2 regions of the Allobosea sp. NPDC055594 genome follow, and region 2 is predicted to be linked to the other one. Evidence: riboswitches for the same ligand, from Rfam matches in the RefSeq annotation. Region 2 holds a riboswitch; the other holds the start of a gene.
The links. Region 2 has a riboswitch for thiamine pyrophosphate ahead of thiC (phosphomethylpyrimidine synthase ThiC). Riboswitches for the same ligand answer to the same signal wherever they lie in the genome.

Region 1 (4,363 bases), on a different contig from region 2:
TCCAGCGCTGGGTCAGGAAGGCAAGGCCGCCGGCGCTGAGGACGAGCACCAGCGCCAGAGCCCCCGCCTCGTCGATGCGATAGGCGCCGAGGCGGTTGGCGAGCAGATAGGGCAGGGTGGTCAGCTCCGGGCCGCCGAACAAAGCGATGACGCCGAAATCGCCGAGCGAGAGCGCCGTGGCGAAGGCGAAGGCGGCGCCGAGTGCGCCGCGCAGCGCCGGCCATTCGACGAGGCGCAGCCGGTTCCAGCCGGCGAGTCCCAGGCTCTCGGCCAGCCGACCATGCCGCTCCGCGCTGGTGGCGAGCGCCGGAGCGAGCAGGCGATAGGCGTAAGGAAGGGCCATCAGCGCATTGACCAGCGGCACCAGCACCAGGCCGAGCGAAGCGGGGTCGGCGAGGCCGCGCAGCAGGACATAGAGCCCGGCGACGAAGGCGAAGGGCGGCAGGCCGAGCAGGGCGAAAGCGGCGAGATCCGGCAGGCGCGAGCGCTGCGGCAACCGGCGCGCGCTGCTGGCGAGCAGCAGAGCGAGCAGGCAGGCGAGCAGCCCGGCCGTGACGGCAATGACGGCGCTGGTTGCGGCGGCGCGGACGAACTCCGCGGAGGCGAGGCTCGGCAGATGAGCGAGGCCGCTCGCGACGCTGAGGAGCGGTGGCGCGACCAGCACCGTGCCGAGGGCAAGCACGCCTGCATCGATGCCGCGCATGGTGCGAAGATCGGGCCGCGGCGCGCGGTGTCCGGCGCCGGCTTCGGCGCGGGCCCGCGGCGTCAGTGCGCTGAGGCTTGCGGCGAGGCCGAGGCAGATCACGAGCTGCAGGCCAGCTAGAGCGGCAGCGCGGACGAAGTCCGCCTCGAAGCGCACGGCTTCATAGATCGCGACCTCCAGCGTCGCATTGGCCGGCCCACCGCCGAGCGAGAGCACGATGGCGAAGCTGGTGAAGCAGAGCAGGAATACGAGGACGGCAAGCGCCGGCGCCTCGCGTCGGATCACCGGCCAGTCGAGATGCCGGAAGCAATCGGCGGCGGTGAAGCCGAGGGCCGAGGCGAGCCGGCGCCGCTCGCCTGGTTCGCGTTCGAAGGCGTGGAGCAAAGCGCGCGTCACCAGCGGCATGTTCATCAGGACATGGGCGAGGACGATGCCGTGGAGCCCGTAGATCGAGGGCGGCTCGGCGCCGATGCCGCGCATGAGCGAGCCCAACAGCCCCGAGCGGCCATAGATCGCGACCACGCCGAAGGCGATGACGATGGTGGGCGCTACCGCGGCGGTGGTGAGCAAAGCGAGCAGCAGCTCGCGGCCGGGAAAGCACCGGCGCAACAGGGCGAGCGCGAGCGCGGTGCCCAGCAATAGAGAAAGCAGCGTCGAAAGCGCCGCCTGCAGCCCGGCCGAGGCGAGCAAGCGCGCGAGATAGGGACCGAGCGTCAGCAGGGACGCGAAGTCGGAGCCGGCCCGCGCCAGGCCGATGAGCGAGCCGCAGGCGAGGGCGAGGATCGCGAGTGCGGTGAGCGTGGCCGGCCGGAGCAAGGTCTCAGCGGCTCGTCGCGGCGAGCCAGGCGTCGATGAAGGCCCGGCGCTGGCTGCGAACCGTTTCGGGCGCGACCAGCAGCGTCTTCTCCGGCCTGATCACCTCGGCGAAGGAGGTCGGCAGGCCGGTTGCCGGCTGCTTCGCCGGCATCATCCAGTTACCCTCGGGGATCAGCGACTGGAAGGCGTCGGAGAGCATGAAGGCGAGGAAGCGCTTCGCCAGCTCGGGCTGTTTCGTCGCCCGCGTCATGCCCGCGAGCTCGACATGGAGGTAGTGCCCCTCCGTGAAGGGCGCGGCCTTGTACTGCGTCTTCTTCTCGGCGCCGAGATGATAGGCGGGCGAGGTCGCATAGGAGAGCACCATGTCGGCCTCGCCCTTGAGGAACAGGCCATAGGCCTCCGACCAGCCCTTGGTGAAGGTGACGATGCGCGGCTTCAGCTTGCCCCAGGCCGCGTCGACCTCGTCGCCATAGACCGCCCGCATCCAGAGCAGGAAGCCGAGGCCGGGCGCGGAGGTGCGCGGGTCCTGCAGCACGAGCTTCGGGCCCTTGGGGTCGTCGACGAGCTGCTTCAGGCTCTGCGGCGGCGTTGCGAGTCTGGTGGAATCGTAGACGAAGGCGAGATGGCCCCAGTCGAAGGGCAGAAGCGTATCGTCGGTCCAAGGCGTCGGCAGGGTGAGCGTCGTGCTGTCCTGGCCATGCGGCTGGAACAGGCCGGTCGCCTTCGCTTCGGCGGCGAGGTTCATGTCGAGGCCGAGTACGAGATCGGCTCTGGTCGTCTCGCCTTCCAGCTTCAGCCGGGCGAGCAGCGAGCCGGCATCGTCGGCAGCGACCCAGTTCAGCGTGCACTGGCACTGCGCCTCGAAGGCGGCCTTGACCTTGGCGCCGGGGCCGTATTTCCCGGTGAAGGAGGAATAGGTGTAGACGCTCAGCGCCGGCTTCTCCTGCGCCAGCGCCGGCGCTGCGAAGAGCAGTGCTGCCAGCATTCCGGCGATCAGGCCCGTTCTGCCGCTCAGACCAGTCATGACGTCCCCGCATGCATCGTTGGGGTTCTGACGGGGAGGGCTGTGCGTCGCCCGCTGCGGGCGACGATGCTCAATCCCTCCGCCGGCACGACCCGGATCAGGTTCTACGGGTCGTGGCGCCCTTATGCGCCCCTCTCAGCCCGGCTGCCGGGCACCCCGTTGAGGCCCGTCAGGGATAGGCTTCCGCGGCGCCCAAGTCCAGCCTGCGGCTTGCTTCGCCGGGCTTCCGCCCGTAACCAGCGCGCAGGGGCGCGAAGGCCCTGAAGAGAACAGCATTCCGAGAGGCGACCATGGCGAACCACAAGCTCCTGCTGCTCCCCGGCGACGGCATCGGCCCCGAGGTGATGGGCCAGGTCGAGAAGATCGTCTCCTGGTTCGAGAAACAGGGCGTCGCGTCCTTCTCGATGGAGCGCGGCCTCGTCGGCGGCTCGGCCTATGACGTCCACAAGGCGGCGATCTCGGAAGGCGACATGAAGCTCGCCCAGGAAGCCGACGCCGTGCTCTTCGGCGCGGTCGGCGGGCCGAAATGGGCCGATGTCCCCTATCAGCACCGCCCCGAGGCCGGCCTGCTCCGTCTGCGCAAGGATCTCGGCCTGTTCGCCAATCTGCGTCCGGCGATCTGCTACCCGGCGCTGGCCTCGGCCTCGTCGCTGAAGCCGGAAGTGGTCGAGGGCCTCGACATCCTGATCGTGCGTGAGCTCACCGGCGGCGTCTATTTCGGCGAGCCGAAGGAGATCGTGACGCTCGAAGACGGCCAGAAGCGCGGCGTCGACACCCAGCTCTACACCACCGGCGAGATCGAGCGCATCGCGCGCGTCGCCTTCGAGCTGGCGCGCACCCGCCGCAACAAGGTCTCCTCGGCCGAGAAGCACAACGTCATGAAGACCGGCGTGCTCTGGAAGCAGACGGTCGCCGCGCTGCACGCTGCGGAGTACAAGGATGTCGAGCTCGAGCATGTGCTCGCCGACAATTGCGCGATGCAGCTGGTGCGCTGGCCGAAGCAGTACGACGTCGTGGTCTGCGACAACCTGTTCGGCGACATCCTCTCCGACGTCGCGGCGATGCTGACCGGCTCGCTCGGCATGCTGCCCTCCGCCTCGCTCGGTGCCGAGGATCCGGCGACCGGCAAGCGCAAGGCGCTCTACGAGCCCGTGCACGGCTCGGCCCCCGACATCGCCGGCAAGGGGCTCGCCAACCCGATCGCGATGATCGGCTCCTTCGCCATGGCGCTGCGTTATTCCTTCGGTGCCGGCGAAGCGGCCGACCGTCTCGAAGGCGCGATCGCCGATGTGCTGGGTGCCGGCACCCGCACCAAGGACATCGCGGCGCCCGGCGCCAATGCCGTCTCGACCACCGAGATGGGCGAGGCCATCATCAAGGCGCTCGAAGCCCGCGGCTGAGGCGATTTATCGCCGTATGCGTGGTCCCGGCCGGGGCCGCGCATATCGGTTCAAGATCAGGGCCGGTGCGGAGAGGTTTCCGCACCGGCCCTTTTTCGTTAGTCGACGGAGACGATCTTGCCGTCTTCCCATTTGAACATCGAGAAGGCCGGCGAGCTGAGGTCGCCATTCTTGCCGTAGGACAGCTTGCCGATCGCGGTCGGCACGGTCATGCCGGATTTCAGCGCGGTCGCGACGGCTGTGGCGCTGTCGGCCTTGCCCACCTTCTCGATGCCGGCCTTGAGCACTTCCACGGCGGCATAGGCATTGAGCGTGAAGGCCTCGGCCGGAATGCCCTTCGCCTTCAGCGCCGCCACGGCCTCGGCCGAATCGGGGCTCTTCTGGGCGTCGGTCGCGTTGGTGAACAGCGAGCCGGCGGCC
Region 2 (4,363 bases):
CCTTCGGCAGCGGCAAGATCGAAGGCGAGCGCCGTCATCTCGGTGGCGTTGCCGCGCACGACGAGGTTCGGCAGGCGCAGCACCTCGCGGGCGATGTGCAGGCGCAGCGGCGAGAGCTCGACGAATACCGGGTCGAAGACCAGGGGCTTGCCGCGGTCGCGCGCCACCTCCAGCAGCTTCGGGATCGCGAGCTCGCTCTCGGCGTTGATCGTGCCGATATTGATCAGGATCGCGCCGGCGCCCTCGGCCATCGCCGCGACCTCGTCGACATGGATCGCCATGGACGGGATCGCGCCGAAGGCGAGCAGCATGTTCGCCGTGATGTTCTGCGCCACCGTGTTGGTCAGGCACTGCACCCGCGGGCGGCTTTCCGCCACGCGGGCGAGGACCGAGGCGACGCGCGCAGCATCGAGCCGGTCCATCGCCATGACCGCGCTCATTCGGCCGCCGGCAAGTAGAGCTGAGCTCCCTTCTTCAGGAACTCCTCCGACTTCGCCGCCATGCCTTCGCTCGCCATCGCCTCGAGCGCAGCCCGCTCGTTCTCGCCCATCGCCAGCACCTCGGCGCGCAGATCCTGAGTGATCTTCATCGAGCAGAACTTCGGCCCGCACATCGAGCAGAAATGCGCGACCTTATGGGCGTCCTTCGGCAGCGTCTCGTCGTGGAACGACCGCGCCGTGTCCGGGTCGAGCGCCAGGTTGAACTGGTCCTCCCAGCGGAAGTCGAAGCGGGCACGCGACAGGGCATCGTCGCGCAGCTTCGCCGCCGGATGGCCCTTGGCGAGGTCGGCGGCATGGGCGGCGATCCGGTAGGTGATCACGCCGGTCTTGACGTCGTCGCGATCGGGCAGGCCGAGATGCTCCTTCGGCGTGACATAGCAGAGCATGGCGCAGCCGAACCAGCCGATCATCGCCGCGCCGATGCCGGAGGTGATGTGGTCATAGCCGGGCGCGATGTCGGTGGTCAGCGGTCCCAAAGTGTAGAACGGGGCTTCGCCGCATTCGCGCAGCTGCTTGTCCATGTTCTCCTTGATCTTGTGCATCGGCACATGGCCGGGGCCCTCGATCATCACCTGGCAGCCCTTGTCCCAGGCGACCTTGGTGAGCTCGCCCAGCGTCTCCAGCTCGGCGAACTGGGCGCGGTCATTGGCGTCGGCGATCGAGCCTGGACGCAGGCCGTCGCCGAGCGAGAACGAGACGTCGTATTTGCGCATGATCTCGCAAATCTCGTCGAAGCGCTCGTAGAGGAAGCTCTCCTTGTGATGCGCCAGGCACCAGCGCGCCATGATCGAGCCGCCGCGCGAGACGATGCCGGTCACGCGGCTGGCGGTCAGCGGAACATAAGGCAGGCGCACGCCGGCATGGATGGTGAAATAGTCGACGCCCTGCTCGGCCTGCTCGATGAGGGTATCCTTGAACACCTCCCAGTCGAGCTTGATCGGGTCGCCGCCGACCTTCTCCAGCGCCTGGTAGATCGGCACCGTGCCGATCGGAGCCGGCGAGTTTCTGAGTATCCAGGAGCGGATGTTGTGGATGTTGCGGCCGGTGGAGAGGTCCATCACCGTGTCGGCGCCCCAGCGGATCGCCCAGACCAGCTTCTCGACCTCCTCGGCGGCGCCGGAGGTCACGGCGGAGTTGCCGATATTGGCGTTGATCTTGACCAGGAAATTCCGGCCGATCGCCATCGGCTCCAGTTCCGGATGGTTGATATTGGCCGGGATGATGGCGCGCCCGCGGGCGATCTCCTCGCGGACGAATTCCGGGGTGACGAATTCGGGCACCGAGGCGCCGAAGCTCTCGCCATCGGCATGGCGTTCCTTCGCGCCTTCCAGCATGGCGGCGCGGCCGAGATTCTCGCGATGGGCGACATAGATCATCTCGGGGGTGATGATGCCGGCCTTGGCGAACTCGTACTGCGTCGCCATCTGGCCGGGCTTGGCCTCGAGGATCGGGCGCTGCGCCGGGCAGGCCGGGACCAGGTGCTCCTCCGAGATGTTGCCGTTGTCGGCGGCGGTGACGGCGCGGCCGGGCACGGTCGCGAAGCCGCGCGCATCGAGCCAGGCGCGGCGCGGCTGCGTCAGGCCGGCATTGAGGTCGATCTGCACATCGCTCTCGGTATAGGGGCCGGACGGATCGTAGATGCGCACCGGCGGCTCGGCATCGGTGGTCAGCACCACCTCGCGGAAGGGCACGCGCATTTCGGGATGCTCGGGCGCCGCGACATAGATCTTGCGCGAGCCGATGATCGGCCCGGTCGTCACGCTTTGCGGCGCGGCCTTGACTGAATTCTTCTGGGGCTTGGTATGGGCGTTCATGGGATCTCCCCCTTGGTCCAAGGTTCAGGAGATCCGGGTGTCTGGACGGTCCAGTCGCTGTTAAGCGGCTACGGAAATAGGGCGTAGGCCGCGTTCCAGTCCCTCCGCCGGTATGACCCGGATCAGGTTCGACGGGTTCGGCGTCGGACGCCATCTCAGCTCTTGCGAGCACCCCTCGGAACGAAACGGAGGTTAGAGGCGCTCGAGAGAGGAAGCAAGCCGGCCTTGGGCCGGCGGCCATGTGATGGCGGCATGGGCGAAGGCCGGCGCTGCCGCTTGCGATCGGCTCGGCTCAGACGGTGACGTCGAGATGCTCGCCCTGGCCGAAGGGGAGGGCGGCCTTCTGCTCGGCGATGCTGCGCTCCAGCATCTCGACGAGGCCGCGCTGGGCATCGTCCAGCTCTTTCTGCATTTCGCTCTGCTGCGTCGGCTGGGGCCGCTCATTGGGCCGGATGACGAAGCTTTCGGCGATCAGAAAAGACGAGTCGCTCATGCTCTCCTCCCTCGTATTGGAGGATAGGGAGCGAGCCTTACCCGAATCTGAATCAGAAACCGCGCGTTGCGGCAGACGGCGCCGATCAGGCGGTCACGTCGAGGTTGCCGCCCTGCCCGGTCGGCAGCGTGGCCTGCTGCTGCTCGGCTGCCTGCTGCAGCATCGCGACCACGGCCTGATCGGCCTTTGCGTTCTGCTTGAGCATTTCGAGCTGCATGGTCTGCTGCGTCGCGGCCGAGCGCATGCTGACCAGACTCTGGGCGATCGCGGCCGACATTTCGCTCATGGCAAACTCCTCGCCGCGACCATAGGCGGCGAGCCCTTACGCAAATCTGAATCCTCGGCGGCGCTCCAGAGCGATTAGGGTGCGATGATCGATGGTACGCCCCGGGGCATCGGCAGATTGCGGTTCGGCGCAGGCGCGCCTTGGCGGTCGCGCGACATCTGCTCGCGCTCCCGCTGGACCTCGGCGCGTTCCGGCGCGGGCTCGCGCTGCTGAACTTCCTCGGCATTGGGCGCCATCGGCACGCCGGGCGCACGCTCGCGCTGTGCCGTCGGCGTCCGGGGGCTGGATTGTTCTTGTCCGGCTGCCGCTTCGGCGGCGATCAGCCCGATGAGCACGAGACCCGTCAGGAACCAGAATGATCTGCGCATGGAGCCCTCCTGCGCGCTTGGCCGGTCGTCTGCGGAATCCGGCCCGACGATCAAACGCCCAGCGGCGGCGAAGGTTCCATCGCAATTTCAGGCGAAGGCCCGGGCGTCCGCGAGGAAAGCGCCCGGGCCGTGCCCTCACCGCGCGTTCTGGCCGGTGAGCAGCGGGGTGATCCGGCGCAGCGTCACGCGCCGGTTCTCGCGCGAGTCGCCTTGCGTCTGGACCTTGAGATATTGCTCGCCATAGCCCTGGGTCGTCAGGTTTTCGGCCGGCACGCCGAAATCGCGGGTCAGGATCTCGGCGACCGACTGGGCCCTGCGGTCCGAGAGCGAGAGATTGTCGATATCGGAGCCGACCGCGTCGGTATGGCCCTCGACCAGGAAGACCTCGTTCGGCATGCGCTCGACCGCCTGCATCACCGCCTGCGCCAGCACCCGCAGGCGCTGGGCCTGGTCGGTGCCGACCGTCCAGGAACCGGAATCGAAGTTAATCGTGTCGACATCGACGCTGCGCATATGGGCGCGCAGATCAGGCGAGTAGCGTACCTCGTCCAGCGTGTAGCGGCGCGGCACCGGGGCGACCGGAGGAGCGGTGATCGTTTCGTAGATCAGCCGTTCATCGGCGTGGCCGGCATCGACGACATACCGCTCGCGCGGGATGCGCAGCGGCGGCGGTGGCAATTCGACGATCTCCTCGGCGAAGCGCGGGCGCGGCCCGTCGCGACGCATATTGTCGATAATGATGATCTCGGTGCCGTCACGCTCGCGCCGCGAGCGCCGCAGCAGGCGGCCGTCGCCATCCGTCACCGTCACGATCTGCGTACCGTCCCGGCGCTCATAGACCGTGACCGTCTCTTCGCCACGGCGCTCGCTGCGGGTGTCGAGGCCGAGATCGCGGAAGCGCT

Region 1: another riboswitch for thiamine pyrophosphate. It lies ahead of thiB (thiamine ABC transporter substrate binding subunit); the one in region 2 lies ahead of thiC (phosphomethylpyrimidine synthase ThiC).

What each region holds. Positions count from the first base shown of each region.
Region 1 is NZ_JBSHIO010000008.1:64,344-68,706, reverse strand. Features, by position in the region: gene ACWGRX_RS17170 (ABC transporter permease family protein) at 1-1,519, opposite strand, end outside; gene thiB (thiamine ABC transporter substrate binding subunit) at 1,524-2,543, opposite strand; TPP riboswitch at 2,601-2,712, opposite strand; gene leuB (3-isopropylmalate dehydrogenase) at 2,834-3,943, shown strand; gene ACWGRX_RS17155 (branched-chain amino acid ABC transporter substrate-binding protein) at 4,042-4,363, opposite strand, start outside.
Region 2 is NZ_JBSHIO010000004.1:195,452-199,814, reverse strand. Features, by position in the region: gene ACWGRX_RS10475 (hydroxyethylthiazole kinase) at 1-440, opposite strand, end outside; gene thiC (phosphomethylpyrimidine synthase ThiC) at 437-2,314, opposite strand; TPP riboswitch at 2,396-2,500, opposite strand; gene ACWGRX_RS10465 (hypothetical protein) at 2,607-2,807, opposite strand; gene ACWGRX_RS10460 (hypothetical protein) at 2,893-3,093, opposite strand; gene ACWGRX_RS10455 (hypothetical protein) at 3,168-3,461, opposite strand; gene ACWGRX_RS10450 (OmpA family protein) at 3,597-4,363, opposite strand, start outside.